DNA from 4 places in the Actinoalloteichus sp. AHMU CJ021 genome. Region 1 is predicted to be linked to each of the others. Evidence: riboswitches for the same ligand, from Rfam matches in the RefSeq annotation. Region 1 holds a riboswitch; each other region holds the start of a gene.
What was found. Region 1 has a riboswitch for S-adenosylmethionine ahead of thrC (threonine synthase). Riboswitches for the same ligand answer to the same signal wherever they lie in the genome.

Region 1 (4,634 bases):
CCGCCGCCACCTTGCTCGTCGCCAGCGAGAAGATCGGTTCCCCTCCCGGCATGACCAGGAGCAGCGCGGGCAACTGGATCAGGCCACCACCGCCCACGATCGCATCCACCGCCCCGGCCGCGAACGCCGCCGCGCAGAGCAGCAGCAGTGCCGCCAGGGACACGTCGGCGAAGCCCGGCCAGTTCAGCGCGCTAGTCACTCGAACGAGCGTACGAGGTGCGTGGCGGTGGTTCCGCGATGCCATCGACCGGCCACCACGACCACGCCGTCGGGTCGCTGGTACCGTTGTCCGCCGTGCCGTGCGGCATTCCGCCAGGGAGGAAACCCGCCACCGCTCGGACGGTCGAGTCACCACTCGACCTCGCGCCAGGTGGCGGCGCCAACACAGCGCGGCACGAACCACGTCGAGATCAAGGGGTGCCCTCGTGGCGAACATCAAGTCCCAGATGAAGCGGATCCGGACCAACGAGAAGGCCCGGCTGCGGAACAAGGCCGTCCGCTCCTCGGTGAAGACCGCCATCCGCAAGTTCCGCGAGGCCGTGGAGGCCGGCGACAAGGACAAGGCCGTGCAGCTCAGCCGCGAGGCCAACCGCAAGCTCGACAAGGCTGTCAGCAAGGGCGTCATCCACGCCAACCAGGCCGCCAACAAGAAGTCGGCCATCGCGCAGCGCGCCAACTCGCTCTGACCCGCGGACCGCGGTCACGTCCGGTGGGGGCCTCCCGTTCGCGGGGCGGCCCCCACCGTCGTTCCCGCCCCGTCGACGCCCCGGACTCCGCCACCGGACCCGGTCCGCGCCCTGGGGATCACCCCGGGTAGCTCCTCAGTCGAAACCAGGGCCCGCACGCCCGGCGTCCGGACCGGCACAGGTGAACGGGACGAGGAGCTGGTCCCCACCGGGCGGCGCGCACGACGGCCCCGACGAGGGCAGCCGCGGAGCGTGTGCGGGACATGCGCGGAGTGTGCGCTGGTCAGCGGGCGCGCTGCCCCGCGCGCTGGGCACGCGCCACCTCGAGCACCGCCCGTTCCAGGGCGTACGACGCGTCGGCCGCCTGCCCCTTCACCTCCCCGTTGAGGGTCGCCACCACCCGCATCGCCCGCACCAGCGAGTCGTCCTCCCAGCCCCGGATCTGGTTGCGCACCTTCTTGACCTTCCACGGCGGCATCCCCAGCTGCCCGGCCAGCCGGAACGGGTCCCCGCCGCCCGCGCCGCGCACCAGCGCGACCGAACGCACCGCGTCCGCCAGGGCGTCGGCGACCAACACGTGGGGAACCCCCAGGCTCAGCGCCCACCGCAACGCCTCCAGCGCCCCGGGGACGTCCCCGACCACCGCGCGCTCCGCCACGGCGAATCCGGTGACCTCGGCCCGGCCGCGGTGGTAGCGCCGCACCGTCGCCTCGTCCAGCGGGCCGTCGTGGTCCGACACCAGCTGCGCGGCCGCCGAGGCGAGCTCCCGCAGGTCCGAACCCACCGCCTCGATGAGCGCGTGCACCCCCGCCGCGTCGATGCGTCCCCCCGCCACCCGCACCTCGTTGCGGACGAAGGCCTCCCGATCGGACGCCTTCGTCACCTTGGGGCACTCGGTCACCTCCGCACCGGCCGAGCGGAGCGTGGCCGGCAACTGCTTCGCCAGCTTCGACCGACCACCACCCGAGTGCACCACGACCAGCACGACGCCCTCGGCTGGCGCACGGCAGTAGGCGGCCACGGCCTCGCAGATCTCCGCCCCCGCCTCCTGCGCGGCCTCGAGCACCACCACCCTCGCCTCGGCGAACAACGACGGGCTGACCAGCTCGGCGAGGTGGGGCGGGGTGAGTTCGGTGGCGCGGAGCCTGGTCAGCTCGGCCATCGGTTCCGCCACGCGCAGCTGGCGCAGGGTCTCCCGGGTGGCCCGTTCCACCAGCAGTTCCTCATCACCGAGGATGAGCTGGAGCGGGGCTGGCGGAGCGGGCTGGGGGGGCACGCCGGGATTCTCCCACGCAGGCCCGGACCGTCGCGCTCCCGCATTCCGGACACCGCTGGCCCCGGCCCACCCCCATGCCCTAGCGTGTGCCGCACAACCGAACAGCGCTCATCCAGAGGGGTAGAGGGATCGGCCCGACGACACCCCGGCAACCAGCGCCAGTTGGACGTGGCCCCACCACGCCGCTGCCGCACTCGGTGCCAAATCCGGCCCGCCCAGCGGGAAAGATGAGGAGAGGCCTCGCCATGACAGTCACTGCTGGCTCGAGCACGACGCCAGGAACCCGCCGCCCGCTCGACCTCGGCCCCGCCGTCGCGTTGGCCTCGAAGGAGAGCGGCCACCAGATCCCCCTCGCCCCCGAGTTCGTCTCCCCGGACGACTTCGCTCCGCTGGAGGTCGTGTACGACTTCGGTCGCGTCCGCCGCGAGGACATCGAGGCCGGGCCCCGCTCGATCTGGCGGTACAAGCGGTTGCTGCCGGTCCCCAGCGACATCGAGACCATCCCCAGCACCGACCCCGGCTGCACCAGGCTGGTGCGTGCCGACAGCCTGGCCAGGGAGCTCGGGGTGCGCCGGTTGTGGGTCAAGGACGACACCGGCAACCCGACGCACTCCTTCAAGGACCGCGTGGTGGCCGTGGCCCTCGCCGCCGCCCGGGAGTTCGGGTTCCGCGTGCTGGCCTGTCCCTCCACCGGCAACCTCGCCAACGCCGTCGCCGCCGCGGCCGCGCGCGCCGGTTGGGACTCGGTCGTGCTGGTCCCCTCCACGCTCGAACGGGCCAAGGTGCTCACCACCGCCGTGTACGACGGCACGCTCATCGCCGTCGACGGCAACTACGACGACGTGAACCGGCTGGCCACCGAACTGGCCGCCGAACACGAGGACTGGGCGTTCGTCAACGTCAACGTGCGCCCCTACTACGGCGAGGGATCCAAGACCCTCGGCTTCGAGGTGGCCGAACAGCTCGGGTGGCGGCTGCCCGAGCAGATCGTCGTCCCGATCGCCTCGGGTTCCCAGCTCACCAAGGTGGACAGGGCCTTCCGGGAGTTCGGTGAACTCGGCCTGGTCGAGCCAACGCCCTACCGGGTCTTCGGCGCCCAGGCCAACGGGTGCTCGCCCGTGGCCTCCGCGTTCAAAGCGGGACTCGACGTCGTCCAACCGGTACGACCGGAGACGATCGCCCGTTCCCTGGCCATCGGCGCACCCGCCGACGGCCCCTACGTCCTCGACACCGTGCGCCGCACCGGCGGGGCGATCGAGGACGTCACCGACCAGGAGATCGTCGAGGGCATCCGACTCCTCGCCCGCACGGAGGGCATCTTCACCGAGACGGCGGGTGGTGTCACCGTCGCCACCGCCAAGAAGCTGATCGAGTCCGGACAACTGGACCCCGACGCCGAAACGGTGCTGCTCATCACCGGCGACGGCCTCAAGACCCTCGACGCGATCAGCGACCACGTCGGGCCGAAGGCCACCGTGCCCCCCACCGCGCAGGCGGTGCACGAGGTGCTGGGACAGCCCGGTTCCTGATCCGGCCAGGTCCCGCCCCACGCGACCGGGGCGGGACCCCCGGCCCCACCCGAGGACCGCGGAGACCCTGGCCCGGGTGGGACGCCGTCCCACCCGGGTCACTCGGCGGTAGCCTCCCGCCACACCCGGACCCGAACCCCCTCCGGCCCCGGCCCGACGGCCAGGTGGCCGTTGAGGTCGGTGCGCACCACCGTCGCGCCCAACGCCCGCAGCTCGGCGATGACCTGGCCGCTCGGATGCCCGTACCGGTTGTCGGCACCCACGCTGATGATCGCGACCCGCGGGGCGACCCTGGTGAGGAACTCCGGGAGCGTGTACCGGGAACCGTGGTGCGGCACCTTCAGCACCGGGGCGGCCAGATCCACCCCCGCGCCCAGCAGGCCCGACTGGGCCGCAAGCTCCGCGTCCCCCGTCAGCAGCACCCGCCCCACCGAGGTGGTGGCCAGCAGGACCAGCGACGCGTTGTTCACCTCCGTTCCCGACGTCTCGTCGGCCACGTACCCGTCCAGCGGGCCCAGCACGTCGATGGCGAGCCCCGACCACCGCAGCCGCTGCCCCAACCGCAGCTCGACCAGGGGAACGCCCCTGCCCGCCGCGACGGCCGCGACCTCCTCGTAGGCCCAGGTCGGGGACCTGGCCGGCCCGAGCGCGACCGCTCCCACCCGCCGACCGGCCAGCACCCCGTCCAGCCCACCCACGTGGTCGGCGTGCAGATGGCTCAGGATGACCAGCGGGACGCGAGTGACCCCCAGACGGCGCAGGCAGTCGCCCACCCCGGTCAGATCCGGCCCGGCGTCCACGACCACCGCGCGCCCCGGCTCACCGGTCGCCAGCACCAGCGCGTCCCCCTGGCCCACGTCGCAGGCCACGAACGACCAGTCCGGCCCGGGCCACCCGGGGAAGGCGGTGCGCGCGGGGACCACCATCAACGCGCCACCCAGGACGACCCCGACCGCGGCCACCCGGAACCGGCTCGACCGGGCCGCGACCAGGACGACGGCCAACACCGCAGCCAACACCAGGCCGCCGCCCGCCCCGGCCGGCCAGGGCAGGGTGGGATGGGAGACACCCGCCGCCGTCCGACCCACCCAGATCAGCCACGACACCTCCGGCCCGGCCAGCCGGACGAAGAACTCCGCCACC
Region 2 (4,634 bases), 2.4 Mb from region 1:
CAGGGCGTTCGGGCCGAAGGGTGGCCGCAGGTGCACGAGTTCGCCGAACCAGAGGTGCCGCCGGATCACCGACCAGGCCCGGTGGCAGAGCGGTTCCAGCTCCGACCGCCAGTCGCCGACCGGTTCGTCCGGCACGGGGATCTCCCCGTAGACGGCGTCGATCATCAGGTCGACGAGGCCGTCCTTGCTGCCCACGTACCGGTAGAGCGACATGGGGGTGGACGAGCCCAGCTCGGAGCTGACCCGGCGCATGGTGACGGCGGCGGCGCCCTCGGCGTCCGCGACCGCGACCGCGGCCCGCACGATCGCGGCCCTGCTCAGCGTGGTCGTCGTCCGGCCCGGCGGCTCCGGCAGGGTCCATACGAGCGCTCCGGGCTGTCCGGGTACCGCGTTGCTCAAGGGACACCTCCTTCGCGCGCATCTAACCATTGGTGTACTAAGTACATGTGATGTACGACGTACACGAAACTGAGGTCCTGATCGTGGGCGGCGGTCTGGTCGGGCTGTCCGCCGCCCTCTTCCTCGAGTGGCACGGTGTCCCCGCCGTGCTGGTGGAGAAGCGGGACACCACGTCGCCGCAACCCAAGGCCCGCCGGATCAACCTCCGGACGATGGAACTGTTCCGCCAGGTCAACGCCGAGGCCGACGTGATGGCCGCCGCGGCGGCACTCGCGGACTTCGAGGGGATGGCGGCCGGCCGGACGCTCGTGGAGGCGGAACCGCTCTCCTGGGGGCACGGCGAGGACGACCCGGCACCGGAGATCTCACCGTCCGACTCCTGCCTCTGCGCCCAGGACACCCTGGAACCCGTGCTGCGCGCCCTGGCGACCGAACGCGGGGCCGACCTGCGGTTCGGACACCGCGTGCTGGAGGTGGTGGACGACGGCACCTCCGTCACCTCCACCGTCCGCGACCCCGACGGCCGCGTCGGTGCCATCCGGGCGCGGTACCTCATCGCGGCGGACGGCGCGCACAGCCCGATCAGGGAACGGTTGGGCATCGCCAGGAGCGGGCGAGGGACCCTGGGGAGGTCCACCAACGTCTACTTCGAGGCCGACCTCTCCGCGCAGGTGCGCGGCCGGGAGTTCAACCTGTGCCAGATCGAGCACCCCGAGGTGCCGAGCATGCTGCTCACCGTCGACGGGGTCCGGCGCTGGCTGCTCATGGCCGACCCGGCCCCCGGCCGGGACCACGCGGGTTGGGCGCGGGCGGTGCGCACCGCGACCGGAGTGCCCGACCTGGACGTGCGCATCCTCAGCGCCCTCGACTGGGAACCCGGGATGTTCGTCGCGGACCGCTTCTCGGCCGGGCGGATCTTCCTCGCCGGCGACGCCGCCCACGTCATGCCCCCCTACCTCGCCGCCGGTGCCAACACCGGCATCCAGGACGTCCACAACCTCGCCTGGAAGCTCGCCCGGGTGGTCTCCGGTACGGCTCCCCGATCCCTGTTGGACAGCTACCAGGTCGAGCGCCACTGGTTGGGGTGGCTCACCGCCGACCAGGCCAGCGCGCAGACGGCGAACCTGCGCCAACTGGGCGTGGAGTCAGGGGACGGCACCCCGTCGCACGACCCCGTGGCCCTCCTCATGGGCTACCAGTACCCGGCCGGCGCCTTCGTCCCCGACGGCTCCCTCGCGCCGCTCGACCGGTTGGGGCTCACCGGGCAGCCGGGATCGCGACTCCCGCACCACAGGCTCGGCCCGGACCGGTCGGCCCTGGACCTCGTCGGCAGGGGACTGACCCTGCTCGGCGCCAGCGACACGTGGGAGCGGGCCGCGTCCGCCACGCCCGGGGTCGAGCACCGCCGGGTGGACGACCCGGCCTGGGCCGCGAGCGTGGGCATCACCGGCACCGGAGCGCTGCTGGTGCGCCCCGACCACGTGATCGCCTGGCGCTGCCCGACGGCACCCCGGGACCCCGCCGACACCCTCCCCGACGTGGTGGCCGCGGTTCTCAGCGGTCGGGGCTGACCCCAGCCGGTCGCGACCCGGGTGACCGGCGCGCGGTCGGTCCGCGAGGACCGGCCGCCCGGCGCCCGGCTCCGACCACCGGCCGCCTTCCGCCGAACCCCCGAACCGACCGGCCTCGGCGGGTGGGGGCGGTCGCCCGGTCCCGGCGGGGCGGGACGACTCCGGCCGGCGGAGCACCGGCCGACCAGGAGGCCCACCGCCCCGTCCGTCCCCCTTCGCGGGTGGGGGCACCCCGCCGGAGGGCGGTGATCACCCTCGGTGCTCGTTAGGCCGGTCGGGCAGTGTGGCACAGATCTACCCCCAACTACTTGCGGGCGGACGTTTCCGTTCGGTTTACTCATCGCGACAGCCCATCCGGAGCGGCCGAGAGACCTGGCTCGTTGACGCCGCAGCAACCACCCGTTCGCGGGCAGGTGCTAACGCCAGGATCGATGGAGCGAGCATGTTGATCGCCACCGCCCTGACCCGACGACGCGTGGTCGACCACGGCCGCCGGACCACGTCCGGCTGTCCACTCATGGGCAGCTGAAGGACGTCACCGGTCCCGCGGAACACCCCTGGTCCTCGTCTTCTTCCTGACCATCCCACCCGTACCGCCGCGCCCTCGCGCGCGGTCGCGTGTGGCTGGCTGCCGTCGTGTGGAGCGAACAATGATCACTGTCGAGAACCTCACCAAGAGCTTCCCCGGTAAGGGCGAGCACGTGCTCGCCCTGGACGGTGTCTCCCTCAGCGTCCCGGCCGGAACGGTCTGCGGCGTCGTCGGCCCGAGCGGCGCCGGCAAGTCCACCCTCGCCCGTTGCGTCGCCCTGCTGGAACGCCCCGACCGGGGATCGATCCGCGTCGAGGGCGTCGACCTGGTGGCCCTGCGCGGCCGTGAGCTGCGGGACGCGCGTCGCCGGATCGGCGTCGTCCCCCAGGGCGACTCCCTGCTGCGGCAGCGCACCGCCGCCGGCAACGTCGCCCTCCCCCTGGAGAGCGCCGGGGTGGCCGCGCCGGCCCGGCGCGCCAGGGTCGCCGAACTGCTCGACCTGGTCGGCCTCACCAACAAGGCCGGCAGCTACCCCGACCAGCTCTCCGGTGGCCAGCGGCAGCGCGTCGCGGTCGCCAGGGCGCTGGCGGCCAGCCCCTCGGTGCTGCTCGCCGACGAACCCACCTCGGCCCTCGACCCGGAGACGACCGGCTCGGTGCTCGCGGTGCTCGACCGGGTGCGCTCCGAGCTCGGGGTGACGGTGCTCGTGGTGACCCACGACATGGCCGTCGTCCGCCGCATCTGCGACGATGTCGCGGTCCTGGAGGGAGGGCGGGTCGTCGAGCACGGCAAGGTGCTGGACCTGCTCACCCAGCCAGGCAGCCGGATCACGGCCTCCCTGCTCCCCGAGGTCGACCAGGCCGGCACCACGCCTCGCGAGATCGGCCAGTACGACGTGGTCGCCGAGGTGGTCCTCGTCGGGTTCGCCGCCGTGGGAGCCCTGCTCCCCGAGGCGGCGCACCGCCACGACGTGGAGCTGGCCATCCTGGGCGGTGGGCTCACCAGGCTCGGTGAGACACCCGTCGCCCGCTTCAAGATCGGAATCAACGGCGAGCGCTCGGAACGGGCGCTGAGCTGGCTCGCGGAACGGGACGCCGTCATCCGCCGCGCGCCACGCGATATCGGAGGACTTGCCGCGTGAGGGAACCCACCCCGTGGGACCGGGTCTTCGACCTGGTGATCAGTGCCACCGGGGACACCGTCTACATGGTCGGCATCGCCACCCTGCTCGCCGCCCTCGGCGGGATCCCCCTCGGCATCGTGCTGCACATGACCTCGCCGACAGGGCTGTCCCCTCGGCGGATCACGCACCGCGTGCTGGGAGTGGTGGTCGACGTCGGCCGCTCGCTCCCGTTCGTGGTGCTCCTGGTGGTGCTCAGCGCGTTCACCAGGGCGCTCGTGCAGACGACCATCGGCCCCACCGCGGTCATCGTGCCGCTCACGGTGGGGGCGGTGCCCTTCGTGGCCCGGCTCGTGGAGTCGGCGTTGCGGGAGGTCAACGTGGCCGTCGTGGAGGCGGCCATCACCACCGGGGCCAGCAGGCTCCGCCTCGTCCGGAGCGTGCTGCTCCGCGAGGCGGGGCCCGCCCTGGTCGCGGCGATCGGAGTCACGGCGGTCACCCTGATCGGCTACTCGGCGATGGCCGGGGTGATCGGCGGTGGCGGGCTCGGTGACCTCGCGATCCGGCACGGCTACCAGCGCAACGACGAGCGGATCCTGCTGGCGTCCGTGCTGGTGCTCGGCGGGCTCGCCTGGCTCACCCAGCTGACCTCGGACTTCATCGCACGCACCATCGACCGTCGACGGTCGGCGTTGCGGGTGTGACACCCGCGCCGCCCCCGCCACCGGGGAGCGGCACACCAGCAAGTACACCCGTGCCGGGGACGACCATGCCCGGGCGCGGCAGACGCGCCTGCCCACGGGCCGGCGCCAGGAGAGAGGAAACCGGGAGTGCGACACCGTTCCCTGACCGCCGTCGCCATCGCGGCCGCCGCCGTCACCACGCTCGCCGCCTGCGGGAACAGCGAGACCGCGTCCGACGGGGGCGGTGACACCGACACCCAGGCCCCGGTCACCGCCGACGGTCCGCTGCGCGTCGGCGCGTCCGTCACCCCGCACGCGGAGATCCTGAACTT
Region 3 (4,634 bases), 320 kb from region 1:
CGGGACGTGCAGAAGGTCATCCGCGCGGCCAAGGCGGGGGAGTGGCACGAGGCCGAGGACGGCACGGTGGTCGTCGCCGGTGTGGAGCTGCTGCCGGGCGAGTACGAGCAGCGGCTGGCGAAGAACGTGGACGACGTCGAGTCCCTGCCGGGTAACGCGGGGCTGGTCGCCCTGGACACCGAGGTGACACCGGAACTGGCGGCCGAGGGCGTCGCCCGCGACCTGGTCCGCGTCGTGCAGCAGGCCCGCCGCGACGCGGGTCTCGACGTCTCGGACCGGATCGGGTTGGCGGTCGAGGTGCCGGCGGACCTGGTGGCGGCGGTGACCGCCCACGAGGAGTTCGTGCGGGGCGAGACCCTGGCGGTGTCGCTGTCCACCGCCATCGAGGAGGGTGCGCCCGCGCTCACCGGCACGGTGGGCGAGGGGACCTCCGTGCGGGTCTCCGTGACCAGGGTGTGAGCCCTCGGGCGCCGCGGCCGGTGGGAACGTGTCCCGCCCGGCGGCGCCCGGCGGGACCACCGACGAGGTCCCGGCCGCCGGGCCGGTGACCGACCGGCGCGGCAGTCGGGGCCGTCGTCCCGTCCCGCTCCCGCCGGGACTGGGCGAACCGGTCGTCCGCCGCGCCATGGGCGCCCCCGCTCGGGCGTGGCGAGCGGTGCGGGTGGGCCGTGGTGGTCGTGCGGGGGGACGGACGGGCCGTCCCGCCCTCCCATGCCGGGAAGGGGAGCCGGTGGGGCGCGGTCCCCGGTGCGGGGCCGTCAGCCGAGGCCCGTCGACGAGGGGTCGCAGGCCCCGGCGGCCGCCTGCCCGGTGTGGTGGCCGCTCCCGTGAGCCGGGACGCGTCTGTCCCAGGGGCGGTCCCCGCCCCTGTTCCCGCACCGCCACCTCGGTGGCACCGGGCCGTCGCGTACCCACTGGTCGACGCGATCCATCAGGTCAGTTCTGGTTGAAACCAGCCCTCCGTCCCGTAGGTGCACGCACCGCGACCGCGCCGGTGATCCACCGACGCCATCCAGCCGTCGGTGTCGCCGTCCGCGCGGATCACCTCAGCTTCCGGTCAGGTCCGCCCCTCGGCCAGGGCCGGCGGGCTCGCGGTCGCCGGAGTCGGGTTCCTGCTGCTGCCCGTGGCGCCCAATCCCCTCTCCTACCCGAACCTGGCGATCGGGCTGGCCCTGTTGGGCGCTGGCGCGGGATCACTGGCCATCGCCTCGGCCATCATCATGTCCGGAACACCCCCGGAGAAGGCCGGCAACGCCGCCGCCATCGAGGAGACCGCCTACGACCTCGGCACCGTGCTCGGCGTCGCCGTGCTCGGCAGTCTGGCCTCAGTGTTCTACCGCGCCCAACTGGAAGTCGGGCTGGGGGAGGCCGATGTCGGGGGTGTTGACGCCGGTCCGGCCGGGGAGCCCCTCGCCGCGGTCCTGGAGCTGTCCTCGGAGTCCGGGGTGCCCGAGGTGGGTGCGGCTGGCGAGGGCGGCGTTCGGCGAGTCGCTGGCGACGGTGACCCTCCTGGCGGTGCCAGTCGTGGCCTGCCTCCTGGTGCCCCGGTCCCTGGACCTGACGAGACAGCGGCACTGATTGGGCGGCTCGCCCGCCGCGGGCCCACCAGCACCCCGACCGCGCTCGGCTCGCGTGTCGGGGCAGGGTGGTCGGTGCGGGCGGCCGGTCGGGACGCCCGGCGGAGGAGGTGGACGGTCGTGTTCCGTTTCGCGGTGCGTGTCAAACCCGGCGCGCGACGAAACGTCGTCGGGGGCAGGTGGGACGGGGTCCTGGGGCCGGCGTTGGTGGTGGCGGTGGCCGCCCCGGCGGTCGAGGGCAAGGCCAATGAGGCGCTCCGCCGCGCGGTGGCGGACGCGTTCGGTGTCCGCCGCCAAGCCGTGCGAGTGGACGCCGGGGAACGCGGTCGGGACAAGTGGCTGGTCGTCGACCTCGACGAGACCGCGGCCGAGGACCGCCTGCGCACCCTGCTGGAGGGCTGATGCCGGCGGCGACCGAGGAGGGGCGGACGACGGTGCCCGGGCGGGTCCAGCGCGGGGGTGGCTGTTCCGGTGGGTGCGGTCGGGCCGGCTCCCAGTGGCTGGGAGGCCCGCTGGACAGGTCGGGCGGCGGCGGTTAGGTTCTGCCGCAGGTCATGAGCGCCAGCGCCAAGCCCCGGCTCGCTGGCCGGCAACCCTCCTCCGCGGTGGGGTGCTCCGGGTGAGGACCAGGCCCGAGCCGTGTGGTGTCGGGCAAGCGCGGGGCCTACCACCGGGTCCCCCCTGGATCCGAGGAGGTCGTGCCATGTCGTCCGCACCCACCACCGCCCGCCCGTCCCGCCTCGCGCCCCCCGCGTCGGCCCTGCCGCCGGTGGTCGGTGCGGACCTGCGGGTCCCGCTGGTGACCGGCGGGGATGTCCCGTACGCGAACCTCGACCACGCGGCGAGCGCCCCCTGCCTTGAGGCGGTGCGGGACGCCGTCGACGCGGTCCTGCCCTGGTACGCGAGCGTCCACCGGGGAGCCGGGTTGCTGTCGCAGGCGTCGACGAGGATCTACGAGAACGCGCGGGCGACGGTGCGCCGGTTCGTCGACGCCCCGCCCGACCACGACGTGGTGTTCACCCGCAACACCACCGACGCGATGAACCTGGTCGCCGCCGTGTTGCCGGTGGGGACCGTGGTGGTCACCTTCGACACCGACCACCACGCGGCGCTGCTGCCCTGGGCCGGCCGCCGGGTGCGCCGCGTCCGCGCGCCGCGTACCCGGGGTGAGGCGGTGGCGGCGCTGGAGGCGGAGCTGTCCGGGCTGGTCGCCGACGGTGACCGGGTCGCCGTGGTGCTCACCGCCGCGTCGAACGTCACAGGTGAACTGTGGCCGGTGGCCGAGTTGGCCGAGGTCAGCCGTCGGCACGGAGCCCTGTCCGTCCTCGACGCCGCGCAGTGGGCGCCCCACCGGCCCGTGTCGGTGTCCGAGCTCGGGGTGGACTTCCTCGCCTTCTCCGGGCACAAGGCCTACGCGCCCTTCGGCTGCGGGGCGCTGACGGGGCCCGCGCGCCTGCTGCGGTCGGCGCCGCCGTACCTGCGGGGTGGAGGAGCGTCGGCCCTGGTGGAGTCCGTGGGAGCTGATCTGCGGGTGACCTGGGCGGCCGGTGTGGAGCGCCAGGAGGCCGGGACGCCGAACGTGGTGGGAGCGCACGCGCTCGCGGTGGCCTGCGAGACGCTGTCGGGGCACTGGCGGGGGGTGGCCGAGCACGAGGACCGGCTGGCGGGAGCACTGCGGGAGGGCGTCGCGGCCGTGCCGGGGGTGCGTCCGCTGCGGCTGTTCGACGATGCCACCCCCTCGGTGGGCGTCGTCAGCTTCGGCGTCGACGGGATCGACCCGGGGTTGCTGGCCGCCGCGCTGTCGGCGGAGTACGGGATCGGGGTGCGGGACGGGGCGTTCTGCGCGCACGTCGCGACCGAGCGCCTGCTGGCCCGGGCGGGGGTCGGTGGGGGACGCGCGGTGCGGGTCAGCGTGGGCCTGGGAGCCACCGAGGAGCACGTCGACCGCCTGCTCGCCGCGCTCCGGGCGGTGGTGGCCTCGGGGCCGGCCTGGTCCTATGCCCAGCGGGACGGGCGCTGGGTGCCCGTCCCGGACCCCCGGCGGTTGCCGGTCGGGCTCCTGGGGGACGGGCCCGCCTGAGCGCGGGTGGCCCCACCGAGCGGCCCGGGGCTGCCCGACCAGCGCCCGCTGGCCGGTGTCGACGCCTGTGACCAGCGTCGATGCCGGTAGGTCACAATGACTGGGTGACCGAGACCGGCCCTGCGGGGTCCAACGCCGACGACGATCCCGCCAACGCCGACGCGGGAGCCGTCGGCGGACCCAGCGGGCCCGCCGTGCCCCCTGGTGGGGGGTCGCCGAGACGACGGGTGGGCCTGCTCGCGGTGGTGGCCGGGGTGGCGTTCGCCCTCGACCTCGTCACCAAGGTCGTGGCCGTCGCCCAGCTGGAGGGGCGGGAGCCGGTGCGGCTGCTCGGTGGCGGTGTGTACCTGGTGCTGCTGCGCAACCCCGGCGCCGCCTTCTCGATGGCGACGGGCATGACGTGGCTGCTGACCCTGGTCGCCGTCGGCGTGGTCGTGGGTATCATCTGGATCGCGCCCCGGTTGCGCTCGGTGGGTTGGGCCCTGGGGTTGGGCCTCATGCTGGGCGGTGCGCTGGGCAACCTCGCGGACCGGATCTTCCGTTCCCCGGCGCCCCTGCACGGCCACGTCGTGGACTTCGTCTCGTTGTTCGCTCCTGACGGCAGCGTGTGGCCGGTGTTCAACGTCGCCGACTCCGCGCTGGTGGGCGGGGTGGCGCTGCTGGTGGTGCTGGCCGTGCTCGGCCGGGACTACGACGGGAGCACCGTCCGGGGGCGCGCCGACCAGGAGAAGACGACCACCGCCGAGGGAGACGACCAGCGATGAGCGACACCCGCACCTTTCCGGTGCCCGACGGACTCGACGGGATGCGGGTCGACGCCGGCCTGGCGAAGCTGCTCGGTCTGTCACGGACGGCCGTGGTCTCGATCGCCGAGTCCGGTGGCGTGGTGATCGACGGTGCTCCCGCGGGCAAGTCGGACCGGCTGGTGGCCGGTTCGTGGATGGAGGTCCAGCTCCCCCAGCCGGAGCGGCCGGTCG
Region 4 (4,634 bases), 3.3 Mb from region 1:
GTGGTCGTGGGTGGTGTCATCGGCCCGTTTCCGAGGTGTTGGCGCCCGGGGCCACCAAATCGTCGGCGTTGGGCTGCTCACTGATCAGCCCGTACCGCTCGGTCAGCTCCAGGTAGGTGCGCAGCGAGTCCACGTCCATGCCCGGCTGGAACACCGGGAGCAGCATGTCCTGGGCCTGTTCGGCCGGGATGCCGAGGCTTTCGGTCAGGACCCGCCTCGTCTCGTCCGGGTTGTCGGTGGCGAACTCCTTGGCCCGGTCCATCGCCCGGGAGAACCTCTCGATGACCTCGGTGTTCTCGGCGGCGTACTGCCGGTTCGTCACCAGGTAGCCCAGTTGGGCGTCGGGCGTGGCCTCCACGAAGTTGGACAGCACCGGGCGGGCGCCGTCCTCCTCTGCCAGGCTCAGGTGCGGTTCCAGCTGCCAGATGGCGTCGACCTCGCCGGCGAACAGGGCCGCGTTCATGTCCGGGTAGGGCATCTCGACGAAGTCGAGGCCGGAGACGTCCACACCCCTGTTCTCCAACGCGGCCTTGATCGTCACCTCGCCGATGTTGTTCAGCCCGTTGACCGCGATCGTCGTGCCCGCCAGGTCCGCCGCGTCCTGGATGGGGCTGTCACCGGCCACCAGGATCCGGGAGATGTCCTGGTCCGGGTCGCTCCCCGTCCCGGTGGTGTTGGTGACGGCCTGGAGCGGCAGCCCCTCGCCGGCGGCGACGGCCAGCGACACGGTGTTGGAGTGCCCGAACTGGTAGTCGCCTCGGACGACGCCGGGGATGATCGCCCCGCCGCTGTCCGCCAACGTGATGTCGACGTCCAGGTCCTCCTCCTCGAAGAAGCCCTGTTCCTCGGCGAGGTAGATGGAGGCGGCGTCCGGGGTGGGGATGGTGGCCACCGACAGGGAGGTCGGGCCGTCGCCGTCCCCGGCCGTGTCCCCGCCGCCGCAGGCCGCCGCGAGCAGGGCCGTCGCGAGAACGCCGGCGATACCCAGCCGGGCACGGCCCGAACGGGGGTGGCGCTGTGGTCGCATCGTCATCTGGAACCTCTCGAAGGGCGTCACGCCGGAGGGGCGTGGTGGGTGGTCGGGTGCCCGGGCCGGGGTCAGCGGTCCCGGGACGGCGCCGGCTGGCGGATCGTCAACCGGGTGTGCTCGCCGAAGAGGGCCGGTGGGAGGGTGAGCAGGACGGCGGGGGAGGCCGGGTCGGCCTCGACGGCCCGCCACGCCGCACCGGCCGAGGCCAGCGCCCGCCGAGTCCTGCCGAGGTCGGTGCTGGTCAGCTCGACCGAGGCGAGTCCAACGCTCCGGTGCGCCGAGGCGTCCTCGACGGTGTGGGCCGGTGCCCCCGTCAACCGGGGCAGCGAGTCGGCGTACCAGCGGGCCGGGGCCGAGCCCGGTCCCGGCATGCCGATGGTCAGCTCGCCGACGCCGTGCACCGCGTTGGGGTGCTCGGGTGGTTCGCCGCTGGTGGGTGAGGCTCCGTCCCACCGGATGAGGAACGGGTAGGGGCCGTCCATCCCGACACGCTCGGGGAAGAACAGCTCCCAGGACACCCGCTCACCGCCCGGGGTGGTGCGGCTCATCGACAGCCGGTGCGGCTCCGCGCGCTCCGGGGCGGCCAGCGACCCACCGTCCACGGGGGTGTTGGGGGGCAGCCGCAGCGCGTACCCGACCCAGCCGCCGCCGTCGCGGGACAACGCGCGGACCGTGCTCCGACCCAGGTCGCTCGCGGAGGCCTCCTCCGGATCGGTGACGGAGATCAGCTCCAGGTACTGCCCGTCGAGCACGACCAGGGCGTTCTCGGTGCCGTGCCCCGGGTGCCGGCCGCCGGGCCGGGCGTCGAAGCCCAGCGACCGGAGGTACTCGGTGGCGGAGGGCAGGTCGGCGACCGCGAGCACGAGGTGGTCGAGCACCACGGGCCCGGGCAGCGGGGAGGGCAGTCGAAGAGCGAACGGGGTGGCGTTGTCACCGGACATGGTGGGGCTCCAGGGCGGCCGTCGGGGTCAGCTGGGTGCACCATCGCCTCCCGGCGCCGTGACGGCCCGGGAGACGCCACCGACGGGGTCCGTCGGTGGCGGCTCTACCTCAGGGAGCTGCAGACGAGACCGAAGTCCACGTAGATGCGGCCGTAGAGGAGGTCCCCGACCGTCGCGGCGGCGATCGCCCGCGGGTCCGAGTGCTTCATCCGTTCCTCCACTGGCCGGGCGCTTCCGCCCTGGTCCGCACTTGCCACGACTGCTCGGGTGACCTGGTCGCTCACCCGGGGCACCCCACCGCGGCGGAGGGTTGCCAGCCAGCGAGCCGGGGCTTGGCGCTGGCACTCGTGACCACCAACGACACTAGCCACGAGATGCTTGATCCAACAACTTTCTATGACGCCGCTCACGGGTGCCGGCCGCCTTCGGCCGTCCCCTCGAGCGGCGTCGGTCCCGCTCGTCAGGAGCTGGCGCTCGCGGTGTGGTAGAGGCCGCGTCCACTGGCGACAAGCCGCCCTTGGCCGTCGTGCACGCGGGCCTCCGCCACGGCCAAGGTCCTGCCGAAGCGGACCACCTCGCCGACGGCGGTGAGGTCCTCGCCCCGCGACGCCGCCCGGTGGTAGTCCACCCGCATGTCCACGGTCGGGACGCCCCGCCCGAGGCGGGACACCAGCGCCCAGTCGGCCGTGAGGTCGACGATGGTGGCCAGGATGCCGCCGTGCGTGTAGCCGGCGTCCGGGTCGGCGACCCACTCGGGCCGCCAGGCGAAGGCCAACTCGATCCGGTCCTCGCCCACCGACAGCACCCGGAGCCCCAGCCACTCGTGGAACGGGCCCTGCCGGAGCAGGCGTTCCACCTCGGTGGGGTCCGTGGTCGGGCCGGTGCGTCGCGGGTGTTCGGAGGCCGTGTCGGCGCGGTCGGTCATGCGGCTCCTTCCAGGCGGCACGACGGGCGTCCCCGACCTGCGGGGCACCCGAGTTCGGGTCCACCACAGCAGACCGGGCGGGGGGTGGGTGGCGGCTGTGAGCGACGCCTCCCGGCGGCGCCACCCGCCGTGATCGCGGGACGTCGCCGCGTCACCCGGAGGCGGGCGGGACGCCCGGGCCACTCACGGACCCGTCGGGCGGTGCCCCGGGACAACGCCCCGGGGAGCCCACCGCATTCCCGCGCCCGTCCCGGGGGGCGGGAACGGTGCCGGCCGCGCCTACCGCCGCCGTTCCTGGGCCGCGGCCGTGCCGAACACCCGGGTGACCGCGGCCTCGCGCAGCCGCTCCAGCCGCGCCGCCTGGTCCAGCGACCGCCGCAGCAGCGCGTCGAGTCGCTCCGTCCCGGGCCCCGCCCCGGCCGGACCCGCGTCCTCGGCCACCGCGCGCAACGTCCGCCACGCGCTCGCCAGGGACGTCACCACCAGCAGCAGACCTTCCAGTTCCACCACCGTGCTCAACGGCGAGCGCCCGCGCAGCTGCCCGTTGAGCTTCAACCGGCCCGCCTTCTCGGCGGCCCACAGCGCCCAGGTCTTGTAGTGCGCGACCTCCACGTCCAGCAGTCGCATGGCGTCCGCCAACCGAGCGCGGTCCTCCGCCATCTCGTCGGCCAGCCGGTCCAGTTCCGGTCCGTCGGGGGAGGACACCTCGGCCTTCGCCAGCCGCCGGGCCAGCTCCACGGCGGCGGTCGCCCCGGCGAGGTGGTCGTTCAGGTAGATGGCCAGCAGCCTGGACCGCTGGTCCGGCGGTGCCGGCTGATCGCTCCGCTCGGTCATGGTCCCCTCCCGAGGGCCGGTGGCCCTGACGAACACGTGGCACCAGGGGGCTACCCGGTGCCGGTGCGCTCATACCGTCGGTGGCGGGGCAGGGGGTCGCCGAGTCGAGCCCGGGCGGCCGCCGACCACCCTGCGTAGTGAGGTTAGCCTTCCCTCAGCGTTCCCGGTGGATGTTCTCGCGAGCCCCCGGGGCGGACGGGAGGATCGGGTGCGCGGCGCGGAACACCGGCGGACAGGGCCGGGACGGCGGTGACGGTGTCGAGGAACCCGGCGACGCCCCGGAGCCGTGCCCGCCGCTCGTGGTCGCGAGCGGTCGTGATCCCGACCGCCGTGGTGCTCCTCGCCGTGTTGGCCAGCCTCGCCGTCGGGTCGGAGGCGCTCGCCGCCCGCGAGGTGTTCCTGGCGTTGTTCGTCGACGACGGCGGGCGGGCCAGGGTGATCGTCCACGAACTCCGCGTACCCCGGACCCTGCTCGCCGCGTCCGTCGGCGCCGCCCTGGGGATCGCGGGCGCGTTGATGCAGTCGCTCACCCGCAACCCGCTGGCCGATCCCGGCATCCTCGGCGTCAACGCTGGCGCGGCCGCGGGGGTCGCCGGCGCCGTCGTGCTGCTCGGGCTGCGCGACTACTCCTCCTACGTGTGGTTCGCCTTCCTGGGGGCGGGGGTGACCGCCGTCCTCGTCTACGCCATCGGCACCGCCGGAGCCAGTCCGGTCCGGCTCGCGCTGGCGGGCACCGCGATCGGCGCCGCCCTCACCGCCGCCACCCAGTCCCTGGTCCTGCTGCGGCCCGACGCCTTCGACGAGTTCCGGTTCTGGGCGGTCGGTGACCTCGCCGGCCGGGACCCGGCGGTCGTCCGCACGATGATCCCGTTCCTGCTCGTGGGGCTCGTCCTCGCGCTCGCGG

Region 2: another riboswitch for S-adenosylmethionine. It lies ahead of C1701_RS08200 (methionine ABC transporter ATP-binding protein); the one in region 1 lies ahead of thrC (threonine synthase).
Region 3: another riboswitch for S-adenosylmethionine. It lies ahead of C1701_RS20145 (aminotransferase class V-fold PLP-dependent enzyme); the one in region 1 lies ahead of thrC (threonine synthase).
Region 4: another riboswitch for S-adenosylmethionine. It lies ahead of C1701_RS04265 (VOC family protein); the one in region 1 lies ahead of thrC (threonine synthase).

Annotation. Positions count from the first base shown of each region.
Region 1 is NZ_CP025990.1:4,423,516-4,428,149, reverse strand. Features, by position in the region: gene C1701_RS18720 (sulfite exporter TauE/SafE family protein) at 1-199, opposite strand, end outside; gene rpsT (30S ribosomal protein S20) at 426-686, shown strand; gene holA (DNA polymerase III subunit delta) at 970-1,962, opposite strand; SAM riboswitch class I at 2,068-2,196, shown strand; gene thrC (threonine synthase) at 2,208-3,491, shown strand; gene C1701_RS18700 (ComEC/Rec2 family competence protein) at 3,590-4,634, opposite strand, start outside.
Region 2 is NZ_CP025990.1:1,978,247-1,982,880, reverse strand. Features, by position in the region: gene C1701_RS08210 (TetR/AcrR family transcriptional regulator C-terminal domain-containing protein) at 1-399, opposite strand, end outside; gene C1701_RS08205 (FAD-dependent monooxygenase) at 450-1,970, shown strand; SAM riboswitch class I at 2,318-2,408, shown strand; gene C1701_RS08200 (methionine ABC transporter ATP-binding protein) at 2,621-3,640, shown strand; gene C1701_RS08195 (methionine ABC transporter permease) at 3,637-4,323, shown strand; gene C1701_RS08190 (MetQ/NlpA family ABC transporter substrate-binding protein) at 4,450-4,634, shown strand, end outside.
Region 3 is NZ_CP025990.1:4,740,399-4,745,032, forward strand. Features, by position in the region: gene ileS (isoleucine--tRNA ligase) at 1-459, shown strand, start outside; partial or broken gene C1701_RS28200 (MFS transporter) at 1,134-1,350, shown strand; gene C1701_RS20140 (DUF167 domain-containing protein) at 1,698-1,979, shown strand; SAM riboswitch class IV at 2,128-2,241, shown strand; gene C1701_RS20145 (aminotransferase class V-fold PLP-dependent enzyme) at 2,281-3,657, shown strand; gene lspA (signal peptidase II) at 3,885-4,421, shown strand; gene C1701_RS20155 (RluA family pseudouridine synthase) at 4,418-4,634, shown strand, end outside.
Region 4 is NZ_CP025990.1:1,106,435-1,111,068, reverse strand. Features, by position in the region: gene C1701_RS04275 (ABC transporter permease) at 1-20, opposite strand, end outside; gene C1701_RS04270 (ABC transporter substrate-binding protein) at 17-1,033, opposite strand; gene C1701_RS04265 (VOC family protein) at 1,099-1,971, opposite strand; SAM riboswitch class IV at 2,213-2,324, opposite strand; gene C1701_RS04260 (PaaI family thioesterase) at 2,432-2,896, opposite strand; gene C1701_RS04255 (hypothetical protein) at 3,176-3,730, opposite strand; gene C1701_RS04250 (FecCD family ABC transporter permease) at 4,046-4,634, shown strand, end outside.